3 regions of the Mycobacterium shunyiense genome follow, and region 2 is predicted to be linked to each of the others. Evidence: predicted binding sites of a transcription regulator. Region 2 holds the regulator's gene; each other region holds the start of a gene.
The links. Region 2 encodes LexA, which represses DNA repair genes until DNA is damaged. Its sites were predicted from a motif close to CGAACANNTGTTCG; they were not measured.

Region 1 (10,233 bases), on a different contig from region 2:
CCAACCCGGAAACCGTGGATTCCGTTGGGGCCGAAGAGAAATGACCCATGACCAGGTCGTCGGTCACCGACGACGTGACTGTCAGGCCGGCGGCGAGCGCCAATTCGCGCAGGGCGTTGGCGAACTTGTCGGCGGCTTCGCCCCACTGAGGATCGTCGCGCACGCGGCGACCGATGACCATCTGCACCCCGGTCTCCGGCGGAGACGGACCGACCAGCGGCAGGATGGTCTTCTGGACGTCGGCGAAGGCAATCTCCCAGGGCAGCAGCACAAATGGACACGCATGCTGGTCGGCGAGCGGGATCAGCAGCTCGAGGAGGTCGTGGGCGTCCACGTCGGGGGGCGGGCTGAGAATGATGCCGGCGGCCGGTGAGGCCACCAGGGAGACCAGGAATTCGCGCACACCGGGTTGTTTGAGGTCGGCGCCGGTGGTGAGCACCAGGTCGCCGGGCCGGACGAAGTCCTCGGCGGGTGCGTGGATGATGTCCACCCAGCGGACCTCGCGGTCCAGTCCGCGGTGGCCGGCGACCACTGAACCCTGGTCCAGGGGTGGAATCGTCAAGACCGCCGCCACGCTCAGCGACGAGTCCTCGGACATGCCGCTTCCCTTCTGATCAACTGCTCGGCGGTGCGTCGAAGCCGACGGTATCAGCGACCAGCGACGGCGGTGGCCACCTGCCCGGCAGGTGGCCACCGCCGTCGGGGTTGGTTCAGCCGACGGACGAGATCGAGGCTAGTTCCTCGGTGGACCGTCGGCTCAGCAGCATGCCTACTGCGAAGAAGATCAGTGGCATCACACCGAAGATCGCCGCCAGGGCGGGAGTGCCGCCGACCACCAGGGTCAGGTTGGACACCACCAGCACCAGGGCCGCCGCCAGGGCGAGCGTCGCGAACGAGGCCAGCACCACCTTGCCGGTCGAATTGCCCCGCCGGACGAAGAAGATCACCACCGAGATCGTGGTCAGCAGCCACAGCAGCGCGAGGGCCAGGATGCCGAGGCCACCGCCCGGTCCGAAGATCTGCAACACCGGGTCCAGCTGAAGCGCGGCGCAGATCCCCATCACGACGAACGAGGCCACGGTGATGACCAGCGAGGCGTTCGACGGTGAGCCGTGACGCTCGTGCACCTTGCCGATCTTCTTCGAGAACACGCCGCTCTGTCCGAGCACGAACGCGTACCGAGACGCGATGTTGTGGAACGCGAGGGCACATGCGAAGACACTGACCGACCACAGGATGGTGTTCAGGTCACGTCCGACCATGCCGAGGTACTTGCCCGCGGTGTTCACCATGAAGTTGTCGGGGTCGTCGGTGGCGAGCTGGATGGCGTCGTGCCCGCCGTTGCCCTCGACGAGGGCCCAGCTGGTGAAGGCGTAGAAGACCGCGACGATGCCCACCGCCCAGTAGGTGGCCCGGGGCACGGTGCGGTCGGGGTCCTTGGCCTCGTCCCGGAAAACCGCGGTCGCCTCGACGCCGACGAAACCCCACAGGGCGTAGAGCAGGGCGATGCCGAATCCGCCGGCGATGCCCTGCGGGGTGAACGAGTCACCGGTGAGCCCGTGCTCGCCGCCGCGCACCACGATGACCAGATCCACCACCATGAGGATCGCGACCTCGGACACCAGGAAGACACCGAGCACCTTGGCGCTGAGGTCGATGTCGCGGTAGCCGAGCCAACCGACGGCCGCCAGCACTACGCCGGTCAACAGCCACCAGGGGAGATCGGGTCCACCGAACCGGGTGATCAGTTCGTTGAGGATGACGCCGTCGTAGGCGGCCACGGCGATCAGAGTCGCCATGTAGGCCGGGAGCGCGAGCACGGCCGCTCCGGTTCCGGCCGCCCGGCCGAGCGACTCACGGATGTAGGCGTAGAAGGCCCCGGCGTCGGTGACGTACTTGGACATCGCGACGAAGCTGGCCGCGAACAGGCCGAAGATGACGCCCGCGACGATGAAGGCGACCGGGATGCCGGTGGTGTTGCCCAACGCCATCGCGATCGGCACATTGCCGCCGATGGTCGACAGCGGCGCCGAGGCAGCCACGACCATCAGCACGATCGCGGGCACGCCGAGGTGGCCGCGCAATTTGGCCGGACGGCCGTCCGATGACGTATCAGGTGGGGTCTTCTGGCCCGCGTTGACAACCTCGGTCATTGGGTTGATTCCTCCTAACTGCCGACCGCAGTTGGCGGCCGGGTGAAGTCCGGGGCAAGTTTGCGAGAATCACAGGCCGCTTCGCCACTGCAGTAGGTCACTTTCCAACACCTTGTTGTAAGCCAGTTCACATCGGCCGCCGCGCAGTCACACACTTTGTTGGAAGGTGCCGAGTGGATGTTGTTTCCACCGCGGCATCCAGTCGATGCTTGGCCGGTTACGCGACGCATCCGTCGCGCCGACAGAGAGGTACGACGACTGCAATGAACCCGGACAGCAGCGAAACCGAGCAGGATCACCGGCTGGGACGCATCCGACTGCTGGATGAGCAGCGCGTCAACCTGGATGGATTCGCCCAGGCCGACCCCGAGCTGGGCATGATCTCCCATCTGTCGCCCCACGATCCGGAACCGTCCTGGAAGGTGGCCGACGACGGCACCGTGGTGGAGATGGATTCGAAGCCCGTCGCCGACTTCGACACCATCGACGAGTTCATCGTCCGCTACGCCGTCGATCCTGCGGAGGCACCGCGATCGATGGCGATGAGTGACGTCGAGCTGGCCCGGATGATCGTCCACTCGGATGTGCCGCGCGAGGAGGTGCTGCGAGTCTGCGGCGGATTGACCCCGGCCAAGATGGCCCGGGTGGTGGCGCTCCTGCAGCCCGTCGAGATCCAGATGGCGATGATGAAGATGCGGGCCCGCCGCACGCCTGCGAACCAGGCCCATGTCACCAACCGCCTCGACGACCCCTTGCTCATCGCGGCAGATGCCGCCACCGCGGTCGTCTACGGGTTCCGGGAGCTGGAAGCCACCGTCCCGGTGCTCGACGACGCCCCGGCCGTCGCTGTCGGCCTGCTCATCGGGTCGCAGGTACCCGCGCCCGGGGCGCTGACACAGTGCTCGGTCGAGGAGGCGCGCGAGCTGGAACTCGGGGTCCGCGGCCTGGTGTCCTACGCCGAGACGGTCTCGGTGTACGGCACCGAGCAGGTGTTCACCGACGGTGACGACACCCCGTGGTCAAAGGCGTTTCTCACTTCGTCCTACGCCTCCCGCGGTATCAAGATGCGGCTGTCCAGCGGGGCAGGCTCGGAGGTGCTGATGGGCCAGGCCGAGCGCAAGTCGATGAACTACCTGGAGTCCCGCTGCGTCGCCCTGGCCAAAGGGATTGGCGCACAGGGGGTTCAGAACGGTGGCATCGACGGCGCCTCGATCACCGCGTCGGTGCCGGGCGGTGTCCGCGAACTCATCGCCGAGAACCTGATGGTCATGTTGCGCGGGCTGGAATCCTGCAGCGGCAACGACTCGCTGGTCTCCGAGTCCACGATGCGGCGAACCAGTCGGACGTTGCCGGTTCTGTTGTCCGGATCGGATTTCATCTTCTCCGGCTTCGGTTCGGTGGTGGCCTACGACAACATGTTCGGCCCGTCCAACTTCAATGCCGCCGACCTCGATGACTATCTGGTGATGCAGCGCGACTGGGGTGTCGACGGCGGGCTGCGGTCGGTGGACCCGACGACTCTGGAAGCCATGCGCCGGCAGGCCGCCGAGGCCACCCGTGCGGTATTCGAATATCTGGGGCTGGCCGATTTCGACGACGAGCATGTGGAAACCGTTGTCGGGGCGGCGGGTTCCAAGGACCTGCCGCCCACCGACGGGGTGAAGGTGCTCAGCGCCGCCCGGATGATCGAGCAGTCGGGTCTGACGGTCCTCGACATCGTCGCCGCGCTCGCCGAGACGGGATTCACCGATATCGCCGAACGGGTCCTGAACATGGCCAAGGCCCGCGTCACCGGCGACTACCTGCAGACCGCGGCGATCTTCGACGAACAGATGAATGTGCTGTCAGCGCTGCAGGATCCGAACGACTACCGCGGTCCCGGCACCGGGTACCGGCCGACGGCGGAGCGTCAGGCTCAGATCGATGCCGTGCGTCAGGCGCGGTCGGTGACGGACCTGGTCAAGGAGCAGGCGACCTTCGCCCATCCGGATCGGCTTATCGTGAGCGGGGTCGCGGATGTGGGAGAAGATCCCCGCGAAGTGGTCATCGGGGTGTCTCCCGCGTTCGGCGTCAAGCTGTTTCGCACCCTGTCGGGGATGACCGTCTACGACGCGCTGGAACAGATCCTGGCCGGACTGGAAGAGGAGCAGTGTGTACCGCGCCTGGTTCGGATCGCCGACTCCGTGGATCTCGGGGTGATCGGCAAGTCCGCGGCCCGGCTGTCCGGATCCGGGATCGGTGTCGGGCTTCAGGCCAAGGGGACCACACTGATCCACCGCCGTGATCTCCCGCCGTTGGCCAACCTCGAATTGCTCAGTGTGGCACCACTGATCACCCCGGAGATGTACCGGCTGATCGGCATCAACGCCGGCCGGCACGCCAAGGGTGCGACACCTGCCCCGATGCGCAACGCGTACACCGACGAGGCGATCACCGCCCGCTACCACACCAGAGTCGTGTCGATGGTGGCGATCGAACGGTCCGAGTGCGACGACCACGGCCTGAACATGGAATTGGAGCTCAAGCGATGACGATCACCGCACACTCGGGCCGCAGCCTTACCGAGGTGACGGTCGAGGCCGCCCGCAACGGCGAACTGGTTCTCGACGACATCCGGATCAGCCGCGAAACCCTTCTGTCCCAAGCCGATATCGCGGAGCGCTCCGGATCCCTGCAATTGGCGATGAACCTGCGGCGGGCTGCTGAGATGACCGCACTCAGCTCCGAGGAGATGCTTGACGCCTACGAGGCGCTCAGGCCCCGCCGGTCGAGCTTCGCCGAATTGCAGGAACTGGCACAACGTCTCGCCGACCGGGACGCACCCACCTGCGCCGCACTCGTCCGGGAGGCCGCGACGGCCTACCAGCGGCGCGGCCTGCTGCGGTGACCGTCTGGGCCGGTGTCGACATCGGCAACTCCACCACCGAGGTGGTGCTCTGCCGGATGGACGCCGAACTGACGGTGCTGGCCAGCGCCCGCACCCCGACCCGTGGTGGCAAGGGATCGCCCCGGGCGGTGCAGGGCGCTGCGCAGTTGGTGCGGCGCCTGGCCGAGTCGCATGGGCTGGTGATCGACCGGGCGGCCTTCGCCCCGACTCCGCCCGTGAAGTCCACCGTCGAACAGGTTCAGCTCGAGACCCGACGGACAGGCAGGCTGACGATCGTCACCCGGTCGGCCGCCACCACCGCGGGGGATGCGGTCGGTGTGGGGCAGCCGGTTCCGGTCGAGTGCCTCGGTGACGTGGATCCCGGCCGCCCGGTCGTCGCTTGCGCCACGGCGCAGTGGGGATACCGTGAGGTCGCGCAGCGCGTGAATGACGCTGTAGCCCAAGGATGCAAGGTCACCGCGGTGTTGACGGCCAACGATGAGGCCGTGCTGGTGTCGAATCGGCTGAACACTGCTCTGCCCGTCGTCGACGACGTCGATATCAAGTCGCTGCTGCCGGCTGCCCGCGTCGCCGTCGAAGTACGCCAGGGCGTCGCACCTCTGCAACACCTCACCGATCCCTTCTGGCTCGTCGATGCGTTCGGGCTGGGTGAGGCCGAGCGGGCCGATGCCCGTGTGATCGCCGATCAACTGTTCGACAGTGCCTGCGCTGTGGTCAGCCTCGGCGATTCCGAACCGGTGGCTGCCGCACCCGTCGTCCGGCCCATGGGGGAGAGCGCCCACGTCGTCTACCTCGCCGACATCGCGGCGCAAGCCAATTCGCGGCGCGGATCGGTCACCGTGGACAGCCTGGTGATGGCGAACATGGCCGGCGAGCAGGAGCCGCCGGCCGGGGCCGACGAGTTGGCCCGGGCGTTGGGTGTGCCGGTGACGCGCGTCGACTCGGAAGCCGCAGCGGCCCGCGTCGGCGCTCTCACCACTCCCGGGATCACCCCCGAGGTCGTAGTGGTGGATGTCGGCGGGGGCACCGTCGACGTCGTGTCCGACGGATCCCGCATCGTGCTGCCGGGTGCGGGACAGCTGCTGACGGCGGCGACGGCCACCGCCCTGGACATCTCCCGAAGCGCCGCCGAATACGCCAAACGGGCGGAGGCGGTCACGGCCGTCACCGTCCAGATCATCGAGGACGAACACGGCCGGCGACAGTTCTTGGACACGCCGGTCAGCGGCCGGTGCAGTGGGTGGTTGCTGACGGCCGCCCCCAGCGGTTGGCTGCCCTTCACGTCACGGCTGTCGGGTGCCGAGTGGCGCGGTTGGCGCCTGGCCGCCAAACGACAGGTGATCGGTGGCAACGTGATGCGGGGTATCGAGCAGGCGGCCCCCGGAGTGACCGGAGTGCTGCTCGTCGGAGGTGGCGCCAGTGACGACGAACTGGTCCGGGCCGTCAGCGAGCAGCTCGGCCACGACGTGAGTGTGGGCCGGGGAAACGTGGCCGGTCAGCTGGGGCATCGGTTCGCGGTGGCCTACGGACTGGTGGCCATGGTGGCGCAGATGCCTGCCGGCGCGCCGAGGGATGAAGAGCTGGACCGGGTCGACCGGTCAGGCGGCAGCGTGAATGCGCACGACGTGGATGTCGCTGGTGAACACCCGCGCGCCGGTGGGTAGCGGCGGGGCGGTACTTCGATAGGTCCGGCCGGTCGGCGTGGTGAGTTCTGTGGTGTGCCGGCCGTAACCGTCGTAGGTGGTCGCGGTCTGCCACCCGGGGCTTTCCTTTGCGTAATTGCAGCGTTCGCAAAGCCCTTGCCCGTTGACGGAGGTGGTCGCGCCACCGTCGGCGTGCCGGGTGATGTGGTCGATGTGCCGGATGGGGGCGTCGCAATACGGCGTGCGGCACTTTTGGTCGCGCATGGCGATCAGCCAGCGCAGCCCCTTGGGGAACGCCCGGGCGGTGGACTCCATGGCGACCAGGTTGCCGGTGGCCGGATCGGCGTAGAGCTTGCGCACCGCGGCCTCGGCCTGGGGGTCCAGCAGCGCCGCCAAGGCCATCTGTCGGGCCACCTCTGCCGGGATGGGGCCGTATCCCTGCAGCACCGCCGGTTCGGAACCCTGGGCCAACAGGCTCTCGTCGGAGACCACCAGATTGAGCGCGACCGGGACCGCGGCTTCGACCTCACGCCCGGTGGCCCGTCGGTAGAAGGCATCGGCCATCAACGGGCCTCGCCCCTGGCATCCACCTCCGGCGGCGATCGAGGCGGCCCCGGCGGCGGCGGCCTCCGCCTGCAGCGCTTGATAGGCCGTAACGCCTTCTGCGGAGGTCAGCAGCGCCGTCACGTACGCCATGCCGTGCGGGGCCGGACGCAGCGTGACAGTGCGATCGCACTGATGGCGGCTGATGCGCGACATCACCGCGTCGTGGTCGAGCCGAAAAGCCACCCGGCCGGCCTCAGCCTCAACCTTTCTGTCCCCCAGACCATCCAGCACGGCAGGATCCGCGCACAGTTCGGCGTCCATCGCGTGTCGATCTGCTGGTGACAGACAGGCGGCCTGGTCCACGATGATCATCGCCCGGTCTTCGGTAAGCACGCCGGACTGCAGAGCCGCGAGCGTGTAGGGCATGTCGTCGACCAGGATCCTGGACATCTTCAGATACTTGGCCCCGTGCCAAGGGGAGGATTTGCGGGCCAGTCCCACCTCGGACGCCAGCCCTTGAGCGCGTTTGGCGGCAGGCACACCCTCAGCGGCCTTACGGGCGAGACGCTTGGCTTCCAGCATCGTCGTCACTCTGGCCTGTGCCGCGGCAATGCCAGCGGTCGCGCGGGTCATCGCAGCTAGCTGGTCGACCAACGCCGCTTCCGTGGCGTCGGGGTCGATGTTCCAACCAACTTCGAACATGTGTTCGAGTGTAGCACCGTTCACTGACTCGATCTTTTTGACAGGGTTTCAGCCCGTAGATGAGTTCGCGGGCGGCGCACAACCCACCCTTGAGTGCTAGCACTCGCATGTATAGAGTGCTAGGTGGCACGCGGCCAACCCCCAGCGCCGGCACCCGCGACGACGGAGCGAGGGGTACGGGCGCATGCCGAACACCTGGTTAACCCGAGGGCCCCGGAGCACACCGGGACTCGATACCCGAAAAAGTGGAGGGCTTCCATCGTGGCAGTCAACATCAAGCCACTCGAGGACAAGATCCTCGTTCAGGCCAACGCGGCCGAGACCACGACCGCTTCCGGTCTGGTTATCCCCGACACCGCCAAGGAAAAGCCGCAGGAAGGCACCGTCGTCGCAGTTGGCCCCGGCCGCTGGGATGAGGATGGCGAGAAGCGGATCCCCCTGGACGTTGCCGAGGGCGACACCGTCATCTACAGCAAGTACGGCGGCACCGAGATCAAGTACAACGGCGAGGAGTACCTGATCCTGTCCGCCCGCGACGTGCTGGCTGTCGTCGCTAAGTAAGTACTCGTGCGTCCGCCCCGGAGATCCCCGCGTTTCAGTGCGGGCGGTTTCCGGGGCGGTATGCGTTAGGAGTCATGAAAGAGACTTATGAGCAAGCAGATTGAGTTCAACGAGACTGCGCGCCGTGCCATGGAGGCCGGCGTCGACAAGCTCGCCGATGCGGTCAAGGTGACGCTGGGTCCGCGCGGTCGGAACGTGGTGCTCGCCAAGGCTTTCGGCGGCCCGCAGGTCACCAATGACGGTGTGACCATCGCACGCGAGATCGACCTGGAAGACCCGTTCGAGAACCTCGGTGCCCAGCTGGTGAAGTCGGTGGCCACCAAGACCAACGACGTCGCAGGCGACGGCACCACCACCGCCACCGTCCTGGCACAGGCTCTGGTCAAGGCGGGGCTGCGCAACGTCGCGGCCGGTGCCAACCCCATCGCCCTGGGGCAGGGCATCAGCAAGGCCGCCGACGCCGTGTCCGAGGCCCTGCTGGCCGCGGCCACCCCGGTGTCGGACGAAAAGGCCATCGCCCAGGTCGCCACGGTGTCCTCACGCGATGAGCAGATCGGCCAGTTGGTCGGCGAGGCCATGACCAAGGTCGGTCACGACGGTGTCGTCACCATCGAAGAGTCTTCGACGCTCAACACCGAGCTCGAGGTCACCGAGGGTGTCGGCTTCGACAAGGGCTTCATCTCGGCCTACTTCGTCAACGACTTCGACTCGCAGGAAGCGGTGCTCGAGGACGCGGTGGTGCTGCTGCACCGCGACAAGATCAGCTCGCTGCCGGACCTGCTGCCGTTGCTGGAGAAGGTCGCCGAATCGGGCAAGCCGCTGCTGATCATCGCCGAGGACATCGAGGGCGAGGCCCTGTCCACGCTGGTCGTCAACGCCATCCGCAAGACGCTCAAGGCCGTCGCCGTCAAGGCGCCGTTCTTCGGCGATCGTCGCAAGGCGTTCCTGGACGATCTCGCCATCGTCACCGGTGGCCAGGTAGTCAACCCCGACGTGGGCCTGGTGCTGCGCGAGGCCGGCCTCGACGTGCTGGGCTCGGCCCGTCGCGTCGTGGTCACCAAGGACAGCACCGTGATCGTCGACGGTGGCGGCTCCAAGGACGCGGTCGCCGACCGCGTCAAGCAGCTCAAGGCCGAGATCGAGACCACCGATTCCGACTGGGATCGGGAGAAGCTGCAGGAGCGGCTGGCCAAGCTGTCCGGTGGCGTCGCGGTGATCAAGGTCGGCGCGGCCACCGAGACCGACCTGAAGAAGCGCAAGGAAGCGGTCGAGGACGCCGTCGCGGCGGCCAAGGCTGCCGTCGAGGAGGGCATCGTCACCGGTGGTGGCGCGGCACTCGTGCAGGCCCGCGCGGCCCTCGACAAGCTGCGCGGCGAGGTCAAGGGCGACGAGGCTCTCGGTGTCGACGTCTTCTCCTCCGCGCTGTCGGCCCCGCTGTACTGGATCGCCACCAACGCCGGCCTGGACGGCTCCGTTGTGGTGAACAAGGTCAGCGAGCAGTCCAACGGGCAGGGCTTCAACGCCGCCACCCTGACCTACGGTGACCTGGTCGCCGAGGGCATCGTGGATCCGGCCAAGGTGACCCGCTCGGCGGTGCTCAACGCCGCATCCGTGGCGCGGATGATCCTGACGACCGAGACGGCCGTCGTGGACAAGCCGGCCGAGGAAGAAGATCACGGGCACGGCCATCACGGCCACGCTCACTAAGTAGTCACGTAGAACACCCCCGGTCCTTTTGGGC
Region 2 (10,233 bases):
CGGCCTGCTCGCACTCGTAGTCGCTGCTTTGGTGGTGCCGGCGGTGGCTTCGGCCACCCCGGAGTCGGATGCCGACGCCGCGGTCACCGCCGCTTGGGAGGCCAACGGTGGAGACGGCGGCCCGCTCGGGCCGCGGCAGGGCGGCGTGTACGCGGTGGGTTCTGGCTTCGCGCAGAACTTCTCCGGCGGTAAGATGTTCTTCACCCCGGCAACCGGCGCACACTTCATGCAGGGCGCAATCCTGGACAAGTACGAGTCGCTGGGTGGTCCGGCCGACGGTGACATGGGATTCCCCACCATCGACGAGGGCGCTGGACGTGCCGCGGACAGCCGTAACTCGACGTTGAGTGCGCCTGACAACCCGGTCATCTTCTGGACTCCGTCCACCGGTGCCCGGGTGGTGCGGGGCGCCATCAACGCCGCATGGGACAAGCTCGGCGGCTCCGCGGGAGTGCTCGGCGTCCCCGCGGACGACGAGACGTTCGACGGCGACGTGATCTCCCAGAAGTTCACCGGCGGCGAGATCTCCTGGAACCGCAAGACCAAGGCGTTCACCACGGTGCCGCCCGAACTGGCCGATCAGCTCGCCGGTCTGGACGTACCGTCGGATCCCGCCTCGGCGATCGCCGCCGCGCGCCGCGAGGCAGGCGGGGTGATGGGACCGCTGGGAGCCAAGGACGGCGACCAGTATCCGATCGGCGACGGTGGATTCGGCCAGAAGTACGCCGGCGGCAAGATCTTCTACAGCCCGGCCACCGGCGCCAACGCCATCACCGGCCAGCTGCTCGAAAAGTACGAAAGCGTCGGTGGCCCGGAAGGCGATCTGGGGTTCCCGACCGCCGGCGAGTCCGAGGGCGGATTGGGACCCAACAGCCGGATCAGCACCTTCGCCGCGGCCGACAACCCCGTCATCTTCTGGACTCCCGACTACGGCGCGGTGATCGTGCGGGGCGCGATGAACGCGGCCTGGGAGAAGCTCGGCGGGGCGAAGGGAGCGCTGGGCGCCCCGATGGCCGACCAGACCGAAGACGGCGGTGTCATCAGTCAGCGGTTCAGCGGGGGAGCGATCTCGTGGGACCGCGACGCCAACAAGTTCACCACCGAGCCGTCGAAACTCGCCTCCGAATTGAGCGGGCTGCAGGTTCCTGGACTCGACCAGACCCCGGCGGCCGGTCCGCAGCCCTCCGACGCGGACAGCAAGAAGCCGTTCTCCTGGCATTGGAGCTGGTGGTGGCTGATCGCGGTGATCCCGGTCGTGCTGCTCGCCGGGTTGATCGTGGGGGCCGCGCTGTGGCACCGTCGGCGCGCCGGTGGCGATGACGACTTCGACCACGATCCGTTCGACGACGACTACGACGGCGGACCGGGCGATTCGTCCTACGACGAGGGTCGATATGACGACGCGCGCTACGGTTCGCGTGGGTACGACCACGATGAGTACCGCGACGGCGGTGACTCCGACGCGGCCAACGGCTACGGGCCGAGCGCCGCGTACGGCGACGCCGCGACGGCACGGTTTGCCGGGCCCGGCGAGGAATCATCAGGCGCGGCATCTCCGTACGACGGCCCCACCGATATCGCCATTCCGGTCAGTCAATGGGCCGCTCCGCACGGATCGGCCAGTGGGTACGGGGCGCCGGGCGAGGAGGAGGAACCGCCGGAGGATTCCTCGCGGTTGGTCGGGGAGCAGGGTTTCGACGACTTCGGCGACGATGACGACTTCGAAGACGACTATGAAGATGACGACTTCGAGGACGACGACTTCGACGACGAGGATCTCGATACGCCCATTGATGCCGACTTCGAAGAGGTCGCCGAGGGCGACGATGTCGACGACATCGAGGCGGAACTCGTGGACGAGGACCTGGCGGATACCGGGTCTATGCCCGGTCCGGTAGGCGGAGTGCGTGAGGCGCAGGGTTTCGCGGGCCTGGGTGGCCTGACAGTGCCGAGCGATCAGGACAACGTCGACACCGCGCCGACCCGCGTCATCACCGAGGCCGAGGCCTACAGCAGCGAGGCGCACAGCGGGCGCCACGCCGCCATCGAGCTCGACGAGATACCCAGTGCCACCGCCATCCATCTGCCGTTGGAGGACCCTTACCGCGCGCCGGAGGGTTATCCGATCAAGGCGGACACGAAGTCCGGACGGTACTGGGCACCCGACAGCGCCGAGTACGACGACGCAGTAGCCGAAATCTGGTTCGCCAGTGAGGAATTCGCCCGCACGAACGGGTTCGTGCGGACGGACTGAGGAAGCGGGCCCGGCAGCCGTCAGGTGCGGCCGGGCCCCTCACCCGGTCAGATCTTGCGAATTACGGTGACGACCTTGCCGAGCACCGCTGCGTCGTTGCCCGGGATCGGGTCGTATGCCGGGTTGTGCGGCATCAACCACACCTGACCGCGGGTGCGCTTGAACGTCTTGACGGTGGCTTCGCCGTCGATCATGGCTGCCACGATGTCGCCGTTGTCGGCCACGCTCTGCTGGCGTACCACCACCCAGTCGCCGTCACAGATGGCGGCATCGACCATCGAGTCGCCGACGACCTTGAGCAGGAACAGTGAGCCCTCGCCGACCAATTCGCGGGGCAGCGGGAAGACGTCCTCGACGGCCTGCTCGGCCAGGATGGGGCCGCCTGCGGCGATACGCCCGAGCACCGGCACGAACGTCGGCTCGGGTAGTGCGTCGGAGCCGGCCACGTCGGTGGACACCAGTGCTGCGGCCGTCGGATCGTCGGCGGCGCGCACATCGACGGCGCGCGGGCGGTTGGGATCGCGGCGCAGGTAGCCCTTGCGTTCCAGGGTGCGCAACTGGTGGGCGACCGACGAGGTCGAGGTCAGTCCGACCGCATCGCCGATCTCGCGGATGCTGGGCGGGTAACCGCGAGTGGTCACCGACGCGCGGATCACGTCGAGAATGGTGCGTTGCCGGTCGGTGAGGCCGCCCTCGGCCCGGCGTGGGCCCGCGCCGTCCGATCCGGCCGGGCTTTCCGTGTTGCCGTCCCTGCTGCGGTCGTCGCTCATGGGCCGAATGTAGTCCCTGATCGAACATTAATCAAACATGTGTTCGAGGCGTGTTGTGGGCGTGTCTGCTGGTGGAGCGCACGGGGTGGCAGTTCGGGGCCGTCCCCGCGGTCGGTGGCCGGAACTTGTCGGTGCCCTGTTCTATCGTTTGGCAACAGTTCGATCACATGTTCTATCAATCGAACACCTGAGCGAGTATGTTCGAACACAAGAGCGAAAGAGTCCACCGAAAGGCAGTCAGATGGCGATCATCGATATCCCCGCCGATAGCCGCTCCCGTGCTGTTCGGGCCGTGCCGCAGTCCTCACCGCAGCGGGCCCGTGCCAGGGGTGCCGCAGGTGCTGCGGGTACCAGGGGCAGCGCCACCTTCGGTACCGGTGTGGCCCGGCCGGTGCGCCGGGTGCAGCGGGTGCAGCGCCCGCGCCACGCCCGACCCGCCGCCGGCACGGTCCACTACCGCGGAACCGGTGTGCTGATGTCGCGGGCGTCGCACCGCAGTCGGCCCATCACTCCGCTGACCACGGTGTTACTGGCCCTGGTCGCCGCCGGTATCACGGTGTGGCTGGGCCTGGTGGCGCAACTCGGCGGGGTGATGGGGGCGGAGAACCCGCAGCCGGCCGAACTCGCGGTGGTCCAGGTGAAGTCGGGGGAGTCGCTGCAGCAGGTGGCACGCCGGGTCGCCCCGGATGCTCCGGTGGCCCGGGTCGTCGAGCAGATTCGTGACCTCAACCAACTCGACTCCGCCGCGGTCGACGCCGGGCAGACACTGCTCGCGCCGGTTGGCTGAGCAGCGCAATGTCCGCTGAATCGTCCTGGCAGGCAGCATCACTGGCCGGTGTCGGCGTGAGCACCTACATGCCACTGGACCCGGCGGTGAGTCTGCCTAGGGCATCGCGGGTACGCTCAAGGGCGCTCGAACTACTTGTCCGGCGGCATGACGAAGGAGCGGTAATGCATTGTCCGTTCTGTCGTCATCCTGATTCGCGTGTGGTCGATTCCCGCGAGACCGACGAGGGACAGGCCATCCGACGCCGGCGGTCGTGCCCGGAGTGTGGACGTCGGTTCACCACTGTGGAGACCGCGGTGCTGGCTGTGGTGAAGCGCAGCGGGGTGACCGAACCGTTCAGCCGGGAGAAGGTCATCCGCGGAGTGCGCCGGTCCTGTCAGGGCAGGCAGGTCGACGACGACGCGCTCAATGTCTTGGCGCAGAAGGTCGAGGACGCGGTCCGCGGCCTCGGCACGCCGGAGATCCCCAGCCATGAGGTCGGCCTGGCGATCCTCGGACCGCTCCGCGAACTGGACGAGGTCGCCTATCTGAGGTTCGCCTCGGTGTACCGGTCATTCTCCTCAGCCGAGGACTTCGAGCGCGAAATCGAGGCCCTGCGGGCGCATCGCGCCGAGGCGTAATTCAGTCCAGTTGGGTTGTGCCGTCGTTGACGACGCGGCCGGCCAAACGGACCCAGCCTTCCGGACTCCAGCGGGTCTCGATCACCGAACCTTTCCCCTGGATGATCGTGAGGTCCCGGCTGAGATAGTCGGTCATCCGCACCGCCGCCGACCCTGTGGCCTCGTCTTCGGGAATCCCCAGGTGTGAGGCGAACGACCGGGATCGCAACGTGCCGCGCGCTTCGTCGCTCCAGGCCCACAGGTAGGCATCATCGAAATCGTCGGGGTCTGCGGCGAGCACCTCGTCGACCGTGGCCAGGTCGTAGATGGCGAATTCCGGGGCCCATTCCGAGCGGGCATTGACAATGGCGCGATCATCCTCGTACTCGACCGGAAGAATCCCGGCGGGCACCCGCAATGTGTTGACCGGCAGGCCTTTTTCGCGCAGCCACCACGATGCGCCGACCGTTGGGTGTCCTGCGAACGGCAGCTCGGCGACCGGGGTGAAGATGTGGGCACCGGCGGAGTTGGCGCCCGGCTGGGGAAGGTCGATGAATACCGTTTCGCTGTAACCCAATTCGGTGGCGATCCGCTGACGGTCGGCGGGGGCGACGGTGCTGTTGTCGACCACGCCGAGCGGATTGCCGTACTTGCCGTCCGGATCGGTGAATACGCGTAACACGGTGACGTCGATGGCCATGCCCCGATGCTACGTCGCATCTCAGGGCCGCATCTCGGGCTCTTCGCGGGACTGTCCGACCCGGCTGGGGGAGCGGGTCAGGTGGCGCTGCGCTCGTCGGCGTCCATTGCGTCGAGCACCGCGATCTGAGTGTCGAAGGGCCCGCTCATCGTCGCTTCTGTCCGCCCGCTGCGCAGCAGGCTGCGGAGCCGGTCCTGGTCGTACACCGACGGTTCGGTCGTGTCGATGAAGCGTTCGACCACCTCGACGAAGCGGTCGGGATCGTCGTGGAACGGAAAATGCCCGGATCCAGAGAAAATCTCCAACTGGGAACCGGGCATTGCGGCGTGTGCCATGTGGGCGTGGCTGACGGGGATGACCGAATCGCTTTGACCCCAGATCAACTGGACCGGAACCGATTCGGTCAGGTAACAGCGGTCCAGCATCGTCACCACCTGGCCGCGCCAGTCCACGACGGCGCGCAGGGTCCGGGCGAACGCCGACGATGCCGTCGGTTCCGGCAGATCCGCCAGGATGCGCAGCATGTCCGGGATGTCGTGGCCGAGACCGGTTGAGCCCAGTACCGTGCCCGCGGCCCGACCGGCCAGTTGTAGGGCCGGCAGCACCAGGGGCAATCGCAGGAGGGCCAGCGCCTCACTGCCCATCGGGAGGGAGGCCACCCGCAGCGCCACGTTGACATCCTTCGTGACGCCGCCGGAGCCCACGAGGATGAGCCGGTCCACCAACTGCGGGAACTGGTAGGCGAACTGCATCGCCACGCCACCGCCCAGTGAATGACCGACCACGGTCACCCGGTCGATGTCGAGCACGCTGAGTAGGTCGCGCATGCCGTTGGCGTACGCCGCGACCGAGTAGTCCGCACGCGGCTTGTCGGAGCTACCGTGGCCGAGCAGATCGGGGGCGATCACGGTGAACCGCTGGGCCAGCGCCGATTGCACGGTGTGCCAGGTGGTGGAGTTGTCGCCGATGCCGTGGATCAGCAGGATCGCCGGCCCGGATCCGGCCACGCGGAAGGCCCGTCGGTATCCGTGGATCGTGCGGTACTCGAGCGTCGGTGTGAGCTCGCGAACGGTCCGCAGATGGGGTTTGCGTTCGGTCATGCTGGTCAACCTCGCCCTCGGCCCGGCGTCGGGCTGTTATGAGTGGTTGTCGCCGTTCGGGAAGCCGTCGCCGAAGCCGTCCCGTCCGTCTTTGTACCTGTCGTCTTTGTGCTTGTCACCGGTCTGCTGGGCGAGGAACCGTTCGAACTCGGCTCCCAGCTCGTCACCGCTGGGCAGTTCCTCGTCACGCGCCAGCAGAGACCGATTCTCCTGTGCGGCAACGAACGCATCGTACTGGCGCTCCAACCCGGTCACCACCTGAGCCACCTCTTCGCTGGCCTCTACCTGCTCGTTGATCTTGCTGTATACCTCGGCTCCGGCCTCGGAAAGTTTCTCCAACGGCAGTTGTAGCGAACCGGTCCGGGCCACCTCGGCCAGCAGCGCCTCGGCAGCCGGTGGGTAGGCCGTCTGGGCCAGGTAGTGCGGGACGTGCACGGTGTACCCCACCACCTCGTGCCCATGCTGGGCCATGCGGAACTCCAACAGGTTGGAAACGCTGGCCGGGACCTGGACTTCGCCGACCCACGGGGTGTGGTCGGCGATCAGCTCCTTGTCGTTCGCGTGCGCGGTGAGCATGACGGGGCGCGTGTGGGGCACCGCCATCGGGATGGTGCCGAGGCCGATCACCCGGCGGACCCCGAGCTGTTCGGCGAGCAGCCGCACCGCGGTGATGAACCGCTCCCACCGCAGGTCCGGCTCCAGGCCGGCCAGCAGCAGGAACGGCGTGCCCACGCCGTCGTGCAGCGCGTACAGGTTCAGCTCGGGTTCCTCGTAGCTGGTGAAGTGGTCGGTCTTGAATGTCATCAGCGGCCGGCGCGACCGGTAGTCGAGCAGCTCGTCGATGGCGAAGGAGGCCACCAGCTCGGTGTCGAGCGTGTCCTTGAGATGCTCGGCGGCCAGGCGGATCGCGTGGCCGGCATCGGAGAACCCCTCCAGCGCATGGATCAGCACCGGGCCGCGTCCATCCGAAGACGACAACTGCGGGGCCGGGAACTCAAGCTCGTACATGCCGCTCTGGTCGGGCTGGTAGTGCTGATCGGGGGTGTCGCTGGTGTCGGTCATCTCGCTTCGTCTCCTCGCTGCGGTAGGACGCTGTGACGGCCCACCGCCGTATCTTCCAGTGTCCCGCATACCCGTACTGCGGGTTCGTTCCGCCCCGCATGTGCGTTCGAACGCGCCCGGCTGGTGGTCGCATTCCGGCAGTTCTCCGCGCGATCAGGCAAAATCGTGATGATGCGCGTGACCCGGATGGCGAAGTTCACAGTCGCGGCTGCCCTGACGGCGGCCGGGGCGGCGGCGTGCACCGTTCCGGGCCCCACCGCCGGTGGCGCGGCAGCCAACCTCACGACCGTCCCCCCGAGCAGCACGCCGGCTGCGGCCAGCGCGTTGTCGCAGGCCGGGGTCGAGTCGGTGACGCCGGATCGTCGGGTGGGGGCGCTTTTCCTGGGCGATACCACGACGCACACCTGTAGCGGGTCGGTGCTGGCCACCCCGACGGCGGACCTCATACTGACGGCCGCGCATTGCCTACTCGACGGTGTCGACACCACGTTCGTCCCAGGTTTCGGCGCGGGCGCCGGTGACGCCTGGCACGTGAGCAGCGTGTATCTGGACTCGCGCTGGCTCGCCAACCAGGATCCTCAGGCCGACTATGCGATCGTGCGGGTGACCGGGGATTCCACCGCCAGGCTGCTGGCCGAGTCCGGCGGCGGGCTGACCCTGGGGTCGGCGCCGGCGGCGGGAAGCCCGGTGACGGTGACCGGTTACCCGATGGGTGAGGGCGGCAGTCCGATGGCGTGCCGAGGCGCGACCGAGTCGTCACTGCAGGGATTCCCGGCCCTGGCCTGTGCGGGCGTGACCGATGGTTTCAGCGGTGCCCCGTGGGTTTCGGGATCGACGGTGACCGGGTTGGTCGGCGGACTCGACGGCGGCGGCTGCGACGACGACGTGTCCTACTCACCGCGCTTCGATGACCGGATCGCGCGTCTGCTCGTCCGCGCTGAGGCCGACGGCCCCGGCGACGCCGCGCCCGCGGCACTCGAATCGGACTGTCAGTAGCGGAACTGGTTGAGCGCGCGCAGTTTGTTCATCACGTCGAGCGCCGCGACCTTGTAGGCCTCCGAGAACGTCGGATAGTTGAACACCGCGTCGACGAGGTAATCGACGGTGCCGCCGCAACCCATCACGGCCTGTCCGATGTGGACCATCTCGGTGGCGTTGGTACCGAAGATGTGCACCCCCAGTAGCCGCAGATCCTCGGTGGACACGAGCAGTTTCAGCATCCCGTAGGAATCACCGGCGATCTGCCCGCGCGCCAGTTCGCGATACCGGGATACGCCGACCTCATACGGAATCGAATCCTTGGTCAGATCGACCTCGGTGGCCCCGACGAACGACACCTCAGGAATCGAGTAGATGCCGATCGGCTGCAGGCTCATCATGGCCTTGGTGGGTTCGCCGAAGGCGTGGTAGGCGGCCAACCGTCCCTGCTCCATGGACGTCGCGGCCAGCGCCGGGAATCCGATGACGTCGCCGACCGCGTAGATGTGGTCCACCTTGGTGGTGAAGTTGTCGTCGACGTAGATGCGGCCGCGGGAGTCTGCCTCCAGGCCGGCGTTCGCCAGATCGAGGTGATCGGTCTGGCCCTGGCGTCCGGCCGAGTACATCACGGTCTCGGCGGGGATCTGCTTGCCACTGGCCAGGGTGGTCACCGTGCCCGAAGTGCCGATGTCGACGGCGGTCACCTCTTCGCCGAACCGGAACGTCACCGCGAGGTCGCGGAGGTGGAAGCGCAGCGACTCGATGATCTCGGGATCGCAGAACTCCAGCATGTCGGCGCGTTTCTCCACCACGGTGACCTTGGTGCCCAGCGCGGCGAACATCGAGGCGTACTCGATGCCGATGACCCCGGCGCCGACCACCACCATCGAGGTGGGCAGGGTCGCGAGATTGAGGATGCCGTCGGAATCGAGCACGCGTGCCTCGTCGAACGTGACCCCGGCCGGCCTGGCCGGTTTGGTCCCGGTGGCGATCACGATGAAACGGCCACGGACAGTGACCAATTCAGCGCGGGTGGGATCCTCGACGAGGATCGTGTGCTCGTCGGAGAATCGGCCGTGCCCGGTGTACAGCTCGATGCGGTTGCGCATCAGCTGGGACCGTACGACGTCGATCTCCTTGCCGATGACGTGCTGGGTGCGTGACAGCAGATCGGCGGGGGTGATCTTCTCCTTGACGCGGTAGCTCGCGCCGTAGAGTTCGCGCTGACTCATGCCGGTCAGGTAGACGACGGCCTCACGCAACGTCTTGGACGGAATGGTGCCGGTGTTGACGCAGACTCCGCCGAGCATCATGCCCCGCTCGATCACCGCAACGGTCTTGCCGAGTTTCGCTGCGGCGATTGCGGCGCGTTGGCCCCCGGGACCCGAACCGATGACGACGAGGTCATACTCCTGCATCGAACCCATGGGTCAACTGTCTACGCGGGGTGGCCGAACCGGCGCATGTGGCTGCCGCCGAATACCGAGTGAACAAACGGGTTATCCACAGCGCAGCGTCCATCCCCAACCGGGCGTGGGCGCCCGGTTCGTGCGGCGGCCCGTGACGGCGCTGGTTGGCACGGTCGGGCCATGACTACACCATCGTCTTCTTCGCCCGGGTTCGACTTCCACCTCAACCGCCCCGGTGCGCTGATCGCCGCGCTGCCCGCGGTGCTCGGCTTCGTCCCGCACCGCAGCCTCGTGCTCGTCACCATCGACCGGGGCGAGTTGGGCTGCGTCATGCGCGCCGATCTGGCCGACGACATGTCCGGCCGCGTGGCACACCTGGTCGACCTCGCGGCGAACGCCGGCGCGGACGCCGTGATCGCTGTGGTCGTGGACGACCACAGCCGGGACTGCCTGGCGTGCGATGACCGCTACCGCGACCTCGCGGCGGAGCTGGACGAGGCGCTGGGTGCGGACGGCATCGAGCTCTACGCCGCGCATGTGGTGGACAAGGTGGCTGCCGGGGGGTTCTGGCACT
Region 3 (10,233 bases), on a different contig from region 2:
CCTGTGGCAAGGTAGGCCGGTGCGCGTAGCGGTGGTCGCCGGGCCCGATCCCGGACATGCCTTCCCGGCCCTTGCGTTGTGCCTGCAGTTCCTCGCCGCGGGGGATACCCCGACGCTGCTGACCGGGGTGGAGTGGCTCGACACCGCGCGGGCTGCCGGCGTCGACGCACGAGAACTCGTCGGTCTCGATGCGACCGATGGGGACGACGACGCCGACGCTGGGGCCAAGATCCATCAGCGCGCCGGGCGGATGGCGCAGCTCAACGTGCCCGTGCTGGAGGAGCTGCAACCGGATCTCGTGGTTTCCGACGTGATCACCGCCTGCGGCGGGCTGGCTGCCGAGCTGCTCGGGTTGCCGTGGGTGGAGCTCAACCCACATCCGCTGTACCTGCCGTCGAAGGGCTTGCCACCGCTCGGCAGCGGGCTGGCCCCGGGCGTCGGCATCCGGGGACGCCTGCGCGACACGGTCATGCGAGCCCTGACCGCGCGATCCGTGCGGGCGGGACTGGCCGACCGGGCCGGAGTACGCGCCTCGATCGGCCTGCCCGCGGACGACCCCGGCCCGTTGCGTCGCTTGATCGCCACCCTGCCGGCACTGGAGGTGCCGCGCCCGGACTGGCCGGCCGAGGCCGTGGTGGTCGGTCCGCTGCACTTCGAACCGACCGAGGCGGTGCTGACCGTGCCGCCGGGCTCGGGTCCGGTGGTGATGGTGGCGCCCTCTACCGCGACCACCGGGACGCAGGGGATGGCCGAACTGGTGCTGGAGTCGCTGCGCCCGGGGCAGACACTGCCCGAGGGGGCCCGCGTGGTGGTGTCGCGGCTCGGCGGGGCCGCCGTGGAGGTGCCGCCGTGGGCGGCGGTGGGGCTCGGCCGTCAGGACGAGCTGCTGTCGCACGCCGATCTGGTGATCTGCGGTGGCGGGCACGGCCTGGTGTCCAAGGCGCTGCTGGCAGGTGTGCCGATGGTGGTGGTGCCGGGGGGCGGTGATCAGTGGGAGATCGCCAATCGCGTTGTGCGTCAAGGCAGTGCGCAGCTGGTGCGGCCCCTTTCCGGGGAGGCGCTCACCGCGGCGGTCGACACCGTGCTCGGGGCATCGTCCTACCGTGCGGCCGCTGTGCGCGCCGGCGCCTCGATCGCCGAGGTGGCAGATCCGGTACGGGTGTGCCATGACGCGCTGGCAGGCACTCGGTAGGTTGGGCCCGTGCGGTTGACGGAATTCCATGAGCTCGTGGACGGCCAATTCGGCGCGATGCGGGGTCGTTCGCTGCTCGTCGACCATGTGCTGGCGGCCCTCGACGGCCGCACTGCCGCGCAGGCCATCGAGGACGGGGTGGAGCCGCGCAGCGTGTGGCGGGCGTTGTGTGCGGACTTCGACGTCCCGCGCGAGCAGTGGTGAACAGCCACCGGTGAGCCGACGGGTCTTTTCCCGGCCGCCGATTCGGCGTATACCGGAGTCATGGGCCTTGGTGACCACCCGATGCGGACACCTCTTTACGGTGTTCTGCTGGTGATCGCAGCGGTACTGCTGTGTTGGTTGGTCGCGTCGACGCTGGCCGGATGGCCGGCGGCCCTCGGATACTTCCTGGCCATCGCCGTCGGCGCGGTCGGGTTCGTCATGACGCTGCGGGATCTCGACAATTTTCCGAACTGGCGTCGCTGACGGAGATCATCTCCGGCGTGTCTCCTTGAATCGAACAGATGTTCGTCTAGTCTGGGTGCAGTCCGACTGAGCCGACTTGTCGGTGGCCTGTTCTAACGTCACCGCCAACCGATCGGAACACCGGTCAACACGACTACTCGGAGAGGCACCATCATGGCGCAACAGGCCCCTGATCGCGAAAAAGCGCTCGAACTGGCGATGGCCCAGATCGACAAGAACTTCGGTAAAGGCTCGGTGATGCGCCTCGGCGAGGAGGTGCGCCAGCCCATCTCGGTGATCCCCACCGGTTCGATTTCCCTGGACGTCGCGCTCGGTATCGGTGGCCTGCCTCGCGGCCGCGTGGTCGAGATCTACGGCCCGGAATCCTCGGGTAAGACCACTGTGGCGTTGCACGCGGTGGCCAACGCCCAGGCTGCCGGCGGTATCGCGGCGTTCATCGACGCTGAGCACGCCCTGGATCCCGAGTACGCCAAGAAGCTCGGTGTGGACACCGATTCGCTGCTGGTCAGCCAGCCCGACACGGGTGAGCAGGCACTGGAGATCGCCGACATGCTGGTGCGCTCGGGCGCGCTGGACATCTTGGTGATCGACTCGGTGGCCGCGCTGGTGCCCCGCGCCGAGATCGAGGGTGAGATGGGTGACAGCCACGTCGGTCTGCAGGCCCGCCTGATGAGCCAGGCGCTACGCAAGATGACCGGTGCGCTGAACAACTCGGGCACCACCGCGATCTTCATCAACCAGCTCCGCGAGAAGATCGGCGTGATGTTCGGCTCGCCCGAAACCACCACGGGCGGTAAGGCTCTGAAGTTCTACGCCTCGGTCCGTCTCGACGTCCGGCGTATCGAGACGCTCAAGGACGGCACGGACGCGGTCGGTAACCGGACCCGCGTCAAGGTCGTCAAGAACAAGGTCTCGCCGCCGTTCAAGCAGGCCGAGTTCGACATCCTGTACGGCCACGGCATCAGCCGCGAGGGCTCGCTCATCGACATGGGTGTCGAGCACGGCTTCATCCGCAAGTCCGGCTCCTGGTTCACCTATGAGGGTGAGCAGTTGGGGCAGGGCAAGGAGAATGCCCGCAAGTTCATGTTGGAGAACGTCGACGTCGCCAACGAGATCGAGAAGAAGATCAAGGAAAAGCTCGGTATCGGCGCTGTCGTGACCGCCGAGGCAAAGGCTGATGACGTCCTTCCCGCCCCGGTTGACTTCTGAGTCGTCGGGTACGCCCGACGGGGAGCAGACGCAGGATCCTCGCAAACGTGAGGAGCAGGCAAAGAATGTCTGTCTGCGTCTGCTCACTGTGCGGGCCCGCACCCGCTCCGAACTGATCGAACAGCTCACCAAACGGGGTTACGAGGAAGACCTCAGCACCAAGGTGCTGAACAGGTTGACCGAGGTCGGGCTGATCGATGACGAGGATTTCGCCGAACAGTGGGTGCGGTCCCGGCACGCCAACTCAGGAAAAGGCAAGCGCGCCTTGGCTGTTGAGCTTCGCAAGAAGGGCGTGGACAAAGAGGTCATCGACGCCGCGCTGGCCGACCTGGATCCGGCTGCCGAGCGACAACGGGCCGAGCAGCTGGTTCGGGACAAGTTGCGTCGCGAGCGGCTCGATGACGACGATGGCGACGTGAAGGTGACGCGTCGGCTCGTCGGCATGTTGGCCCGTCGCGGCTACAACCAGTCGATGGCCTTCGACGTTGTCAGCGTCGAACTGGCCGGCGAACGGGAACGGCGCCGGGTGTAGCGGCCGCATTGTGTCGCTATACGCGGGTCAGTCCCGTTGAGTGTGCAGCACCTGCGCTCCCGGTGCGCCTTCCTGTTCGACGGCCTCTGGTTCCAGCGGCGCGGGCCCACGGCTGGAACGACGCATTCGCCGTTCCAGCCAGGTGGCGAATGAGGACAGTGCGAAGTTGATCGTGATCAACAGCAGTGCCACGACCATGAGCGCGGGTAGATAGTTGCGGTAGGTCGAACCGAGGTTGGTGGTCTGGCGCACCACCTCCAGGAAGGTGATCTGGTAGCCGATCGCCGTGTCCTTGAGGATCACCACCATCTGGGAGATCAGAACCGGCAGCATCGAGGTGATGGCCTGCGGTAGCTGGATGAGCCGCATCGTCGAACCCCAGCGCAGACCGAGTGACGCCGCAGCCTCGACCTGACCCCGTGGCAGAGAGTTGACTCCCGCCCGGATGATCTCGGCGATCACCGCGCCGTTGTAGAGGGTCAGGCCGGTGACCACGCCGGCCAGCGCCTGATACTTCGACGGCATGCTGTCGAGGAGCCCATACGCCGCGAAGCTGAAGATCATCATGATCAGCACCGGTACGGCGCGGAAGAACTCGACGAACACCGCACAGGGCCAACGGATGAACGCCACCGGCGTCATCCGTCCGACACCGAGCAAGAGGCCCAGTGCGAGTGCCAGCACGATCGACAGGGCGGCCGCGGTCAGCGTGCCCTGGAGGCCGGGCAGCAAGTAGGTCCGCCACAGATCGGCCGTCAGGAACGGTTGCCACTTGTCCCAGTCGAGTTGACCCTTCTCGTTGAAGCGCCACAGCACGACGCCGATGATGACGGCGGTCACCGCAATGGCCAGGATCGCCACGATGATGTTCCGCACCCGGGCCCGGGGGCCGGGAACATCGAAGAGAACCGAAGCGCTGGACATCTAGCGCTGCACCGCCAATCTCTTGCCGAGCCAACCGAACAGCAGACCCAACGGCAATGTCAGGATGACGAATCCGGCGGCGAAGATGATGCCGACCGTCAGCAGTGCGGCGGTGTTCTCCGTCATCGTCTTCATCAACCACGCCGCCTCGACGACGCCGATGGCCGAGGCGATGGTGGTGTTCTTGGTCAGGGCGATCAGCACTGAACCCAACGGCAGGATCACCGCGCGAAAAGCCTGTGGTAGCAGGATCAACCGCAGGTTCTGTCCGAACGACAGACCGAGCGAGCGGGCCGCCTCGGCCTGGCCGATCGGCACGGTGTTGACCCCGGCCCGCACCGTCTCACACACGAAAGATGCGGTGTAGATCGTCAACCCGAGTACGGCCAGGCGGAAACTGCTGTCCACGATGAACGTCGGCGAGTCCGCCGCGGCCAGCGTGATCCGCAGCGTCTGCCCCACCCCGAGTGAGCAGAAGATGATGATCAGCGTCAGGGGAGTGTTACGGACGATGTTCACATAGATTGCGCCGAGCCAGTTCAGCACCGGCACCGGTGCCAATCTCATCGCCGCCAACAACGTGCCCAGGATCAATGCGCCGACGGCGGAGTAAATCGTCAGCCGGATGGTGATCCAGAATGCCGCGAAGATCTGGTCGCGGTACTCGGTGAATATCTCCACGGGGGAGTTGCTTCCTCCGACTCAGCGGTCGACGGTCGGCGGTGTCGGCGCCTGGATGCCGGCCGGCCCGAGGTTCTTGTCGAACGCTTCTTTCCACGCTCCGCTGTTGATCATCTTCTCGATCGCATCGTTGATCTTGCCGCGCAGTTCGGTGTCGTCCTTCTTGAGGCCGATGCCGTAGCGCTCCTCGGAGAATGGCTTACCGACGATCTTGAATTCCCCTGGAGTCTGCGCGGCGTATCCGGCCAGGATCACCTCATCGGTGGTCACGGCGTCGACTCCACGGTTCCTGAGGGCGTCGATGCACAGGGTGTAGGTGTCGTACAGCTGCAGTTGAACGTCCGGATACTTCTCCTTGATCCGCTGAGCCGGCGTCGAACCGGATACCGAGCACACCTTCTGGTTGTTCGCCAGGGACTCCGCTCCGGTGATGGCGTTCTCGTCGGCGCGGACCAGCAGGCTCTGACCGGTGACCAGGTAGGGCCCGGCGAACGCCACTTTCTCCTGACGCGCCGGGCTGATCGAGTAGGTCCCGACGATGTATTCGACCTGACCGTTCTGGATCAGCGTCTCGCGCTGCGGCGAGGGCGCTTCCTTCCACTCGATCTTGTCCTCGGGATAACCGAGTTCGTTGGCCACGTATTTGGCCACATCGACGTCGAACCCGGACATGGTGCCGTCAGGCTTCTTCTGGCCGAGGCCGGGTTGGTCGTACTTGGTGCCGATGACGATCTTGCTGGAGTCGCCACCACCGCCACATGCGGTCGCGGCGAAGGGGAGTGCGATCGCGAGCGCGAGGGTACCGACCAACTTGAACGGCACGGAGGGCATGTTCGGGTTCCTTTCGGCGGAGCGTCAGTGATGAAGGATCTTGCCGAGAAAATCTTTGGCGCGGTCGGATTTCGGGTTGTCGAAGAACTCGGCCGGTGGCGCGTCCTCGACGATGGCGCCATCGGCCATGAACACCACGCGATCGGATGCCCGGCGGGCGAAGCCCATCTCGTGGGTGACCACCACCATCGTCATGCCCTCGCCGGCCAGCGACGTCATCACGGCCAGGACCTCGTTGATCATCTCGGGGTCCAGGGCGCTGGTCGGCTCGTCGAAGAGCATCACCTTGGGTTTCATCGCCAACGATCGTGCGATGGCCACGCGTTGCTGCTGACCGCCGGACAGCTGGGCCGGGTATTTGTCGGCCTGGTTGGCCACTCCGACCCGGTCCAACAGGGCCATGGCGGCCTCCCTGGCCTGTGCCTTGGGCTTGCGTCGCACCTTCACCGGGGCGAGCATGACGTTCTCCAGGATCGTCTTGTGCGCGAACAGGTTGAAGGACTGGAACACCATGCCGACATCCGACCGCAGCTGAGCCAGTTTGCGACCCTCGGCGGGCAGCTCCTGACCATCGACCGCGATGCTGCCCGAGTCGATGGTCTCCAGCCGATTGATGGTGCGGCACAACGTGGATTTACCCGAACCCGACGGTCCGAGGACCACGACGACCTCGCCGCGCCCCACATCGAGGTTGATGTCGTTGAGTACGTGCAAGGGCCCGAAGTGCTTGTTGACTCCCTGAAGTGAGATCATCGGCACACCTGGTGGCGCCGCGTCGTCGACCTGCGGCTGCTCGCCGGGGCTACCCATGGCAGGTGACCTTACCCAGGGAACGCCCGGCCTGCCCGGATCTCGTCAATCCGCCGCGTTGACGTTTCGGGTGGCTCCGTACCATTGAGGCCGTGACGACGATGGTGAACCGGGACGCGGCGCGCGACGAGCGCCCGCGCGAGGAGTCGACGACACAGCCCGGCTCCGAACGCACCTATCAGGTCCGCACCTACGGCTGTCAGATGAACGTGCACGACTCCGAGCGGCTGTCCGGCCTGCTGGAGGACGCCGGATACCGTAGGGCCCCCGACGGCGCCGACGCCGACATCGTCGTGTTCAACACCTGTGCGGTGCGCGAGAACGCCGACAACAAGCTCTACGGCAATCTCAGTCATCTGGCCCCGCGCAAGCAGGCCGATCCGAACTTGCAGATCGCCGTCGGCGGATGCCTGGCCCAGAAGGACCGCGAGTCGGTACTGCGCCGCGCCCCCTGGGTCGATGTGGTCTTCGGCACCCACAACATCGGGTCCCTGCCCACACTGCTGGAGCGGGCCCGCCACAACCGCGCCGCCCAGGTCGAGATCGTCGAAGCGCTGCAGGAGTTTCCGTCCACCCTGCCTGCGACGCGCGAGTCGGCCTATGCGGCGTGGGTGTCGATCTCGGTGGGCTGCAACAACACCTGCACGTTCTGCATCGTGCCGTCGCTGCGCGGCAAAGAGGTCGACCGCCGTCCCGGGGACATCCTGGCCGAGGTGCAGACCCTGGCTTCCCAAGGCGTGCTCGAGGTCACCCTGCTGGGCCAGAACGTCAACGCCTACGGTGTGTCGTTTGCCGACCCCGATGTTCCGCGCGACCGCAGTGCGTTCGCCAAGCTGCTCCGCGCCTGCGGCGACGTGGAGGGGCTGGAGCGGGTGCGGTTCACCTCACCCCACCCCGCCGAGTTCACCGACGACGTGATCGAGGCGATGGCGCAGACCCCCAACGTCTGCCCGACACTGCACATGCCGCTGCAGTCCGGTTCGGACCGGATCCTCCAGGCGATGCGCCGCTCGTACCGGGCCGACCGCTACCTGGGCATCATCGACAAGGTGCGTGCCGCGATCCCGGACGCGGCCATCACCACCGACCTGATCGTCGGCTTCCCCGGCGAGACCGAGGAAGATTTCCAGGCCACCCTCGATGTCGTCGAGCGGTCGCGTTTCTCGACTGCGTTCACCTTCCAGTACTCCATCCGGCCCGGTACCCCCGCCGCCGACATGCCCGACCAGTTGCCGAAAGCCGTTGTCACCGAACGCTATCAGCGGCTGATCGAGCTGCAGGAGCGAATTTCTCTGGAGGAGAACCAGGCCCAGATCGGGCGGGCGGTGGAACTGCTGGTCGCCACGGGCGAGGGCCGAAAGGACGCCAGCACCGCCCGCATGTCGGGCCGGGCCCGCGACGGCAGACTGGTGCATTTCAGCCCTGGCGGCGACGTGGAGCGGATCCGACCCGGTGACATCGTCACCACCACCGTGACCGGTGCCGCGCCGCACCATCTGATCGCCGACGCCCCGTTGGTCACCCATCGCCGTACCCTCGCCGGCGACGCCCACGAGGCGGGGCGGCGCCCGCGGACCGGCGTCGGCCTCGGGCTGCCGCGGATCGGTGCGCCGGAAACCTCGCCGTCATCAGGAGGATGTGGCTGTTGAGCAACGAAAGCGACTTCGACCGGTTCAAGGACGACCTGGCGGCCGTCGAGCGCAAGGTCACCCGCGAATTCGACACGGGGCCGCGTGCGATGGTCGTGGCCATCCTGGTGTTCGTGGTGCTGCTGTCGTTCGTGCTGCCGCACACCGGCACCACCAAGGGGTTCGACGTCCTGGTCGGTGACGCCACGGCCGTAAGCGACGGCATCTCACTGCCGTCGCGGGTGTTCACCTGGTTGGCGCTGGTGTTCTCGGTCGGCTTCTCCACCCTGGCGCTGATCACCCGCCGCTGGGCGCTGGCCTGGACGGCCCTGGCCGGTTCTGCGGTGGCCAGCGCGCTCGGGATGCTTGCGGTGTGGTCGCGTCAGACCGCGGCGGGGCATCCCGGTCCCGGAATCGGGCTGATCATCGGGTGGCTGGCCGTGATCGTCCTGACCTTCCACTGGGCTCGCGTGGTGTGGTCGCGCACCGCGCTGCAGCTGGCGGCAGAAGAGGACCGGCGCCGCGAAGCCGCGAAGCATCAGCAGCACGGCGTGCTCGGCATCCCCATGCCCGGTGACAGTAAGACCGACGTGACCAAAACCGACGTCGCGAAGCCCGACACCTCCGGTGACAAGCCGGATCAGCCCGACCAGGCCTAGCTGCGCTCAGAAAAGCCTGGGAGCTGTAAACGCTCTCCGAGCGTGGTGTTACCTGCGCTCTCCGAGTGTGGCGGCCGCGGCGTCAGCCCACTGACGCCACTGTTCGGCGCTCGCCCTGGCCTCGGCTGCATCCTTGGCCCGTCCGGCGGCCTCCGCCTTCTCGGCCTGCTTCTCGAACTGTTCGGCACGGGCACGGAACTGGTCGGCACGGGCCTGCGCCTCGGGGTCCACACCACCGGCCGGGGCGTCTCGGACCTTCTTCTCGACGGCACGCAGGCGGCGTTCCAGATCGGCGGCCCGCTCGCGGGGAACCTTGCCGATCGCGTCCCACTTGTCGCCGATCGTGCGCAGTGCGGCGCGGGCGGCATCCAGATCCGTCGTGTCGATCTTCTCGGCCTCGGCCAGCAGCGCTTCCTTGGCGGTGGCATTTGCCTTGAACTCGGCGTCACGTTCGGCGTGGGCGGCGTTACGGGCCCCGAAGAACGTGTCCTGAGCGGCCTTGAACCGGTGCCACAACGCGTCGTCGACGTCCTTGGCGGCGCGTCCGGCGGCCTTCCACTGGGTCAGCAGATCGCGGAACGCGGCACCGGTGGCGCCCCAGTCGGTCGAGCCGGACAGCTGCTCGGCCTGCTCGCACAGCGCCTCCTTCTGCTGGCGGGCGCCTACCCGGCCGCGGTCCAGTTCGGCGAAGTGCGAGCCGCGACGACGGTTGAACGTCTCGCGGGCCGACGAGTAGCGCTTCCACAGGGCGTCGTCGAGCTTGCGGTCCAGTCCGGTGATGGTGCGCCACTCATCGAGGATCTCGCGCAGGCGGTCACCGGCGGACTTCCACTGGGTGGAGTTGGCTGCCAGATCCTCGGCCTCGGCGGCGAGTGCCTCCTTGCGTGCGGTCTGGGCGGCGCGGTGCTCGTCGCGCTGGGCCCGCTCGGTCTTGGCGGCTTCGTCGGCGTGTTCCAGGATGGCCGACAGGCGGGCGCTCAGCGCGTCGACATCGCCGAGAACTGCTGCGGTGGGCAGACTTTCCGCCAACGCCGCGGCCGCAGATTTGATCTTGCGCGCATCGCCGGTGCCTGACGACAGCCGGCGTTCGAGCAGGGCGACCTCGGTGTGCAGATCGTCGAAGCGCCGACCGAAGTGCGCGTACGCCGACTCGGTGTCGCCGGCCTGCCATGAGCCGATGACACGCTCGCCGGATCCGCTGATCAACCACACCGTGCCGTCGTCATCGACGCGGCCGAATTGGTGTGGGTCGCCGGCCGGCGCCACGGCAACCACGGGTGCGACCCGGCTGGGGCGGGG

Region 1: the regulator LexA is predicted to act here: its motif matches at 8,120-8,133, upstream of AC4ELS_RS22515 (HNH endonuclease signature motif containing protein).
Region 3: the regulator LexA is predicted to act here: its motif matches at 1,692-1,705, upstream of recA (recombinase RecA).

Annotation. Positions count from the first base shown of each region.
Region 1 is NZ_JBZDPT010000040.1:241,731-251,963, forward strand. It holds gene AC4ELS_RS22490 (PucR family transcriptional regulator) at 1-598, opposite strand, end outside; gene AC4ELS_RS22495 (APC family permease) at 711-2,153, opposite strand; gene AC4ELS_RS22500 (propanediol/glycerol family dehydratase large subunit) at 2,417-4,684, shown strand; gene AC4ELS_RS22505 (diol dehydratase small subunit) at 4,681-5,040, shown strand; gene AC4ELS_RS22510 (diol dehydratase reactivase ATPase-like domain-containing protein) at 5,037-6,704, shown strand; gene AC4ELS_RS22515 (HNH endonuclease signature motif containing protein) at 6,639-7,931, opposite strand; gene groES (co-chaperone GroES) at 8,190-8,492, shown strand; gene groL (chaperonin GroEL) at 8,580-10,199, shown strand.
Region 2 is NZ_JBZDPT010000043.1:321,326-331,558, reverse strand. It holds gene AC4ELS_RS24850 (LGFP repeat-containing protein) at 1-2,254, shown strand, start outside; gene lexA (transcriptional repressor LexA) at 2,302-3,024, opposite strand; gene AC4ELS_RS24840 (LysM peptidoglycan-binding domain-containing protein) at 3,266-3,811, shown strand; gene nrdR (transcriptional regulator NrdR) at 3,976-4,431, shown strand; gene AC4ELS_RS24830 (PhzF family protein) at 4,433-5,110, opposite strand; gene AC4ELS_RS24825 (alpha/beta fold hydrolase) at 5,188-6,210, opposite strand; gene AC4ELS_RS24820 (proteasome assembly chaperone family protein) at 6,247-7,272, opposite strand; gene AC4ELS_RS24815 (trypsin-like serine peptidase) at 7,459-8,268, shown strand; gene sthA (Si-specific NAD(P)(+) transhydrogenase) at 8,262-9,668, opposite strand; gene AC4ELS_RS24805 (DUF4192 domain-containing protein) at 9,840-10,233, shown strand, end outside.
Region 3 is NZ_JBZDPT010000034.1:7,131-17,363, reverse strand. It holds gene AC4ELS_RS20110 (glycosyltransferase) at 20-1,192, shown strand; gene AC4ELS_RS20105 (DUF3046 domain-containing protein) at 1,202-1,396, shown strand; gene AC4ELS_RS20100 (hypothetical protein) at 1,457-1,660, shown strand; gene recA (recombinase RecA) at 1,814-2,869, shown strand; gene recX (recombination regulator RecX) at 2,838-3,401, shown strand; gene AC4ELS_RS20085 (amino acid ABC transporter permease) at 3,429-4,325, opposite strand; gene AC4ELS_RS20080 (amino acid ABC transporter permease) at 4,326-5,006, opposite strand; gene AC4ELS_RS20075 (glutamate ABC transporter substrate-binding protein) at 5,028-5,837, opposite strand; gene AC4ELS_RS20070 (amino acid ABC transporter ATP-binding protein) at 5,862-6,590, opposite strand; gene miaB (tRNA (N6-isopentenyl adenosine(37)-C2)-methylthiotransferase MiaB) at 6,749-8,296, shown strand; gene AC4ELS_RS20060 (Rv2732c family membrane protein) at 8,284-8,934, shown strand; gene AC4ELS_RS20055 (DUF349 domain-containing protein) at 8,983-10,233, opposite strand, start outside.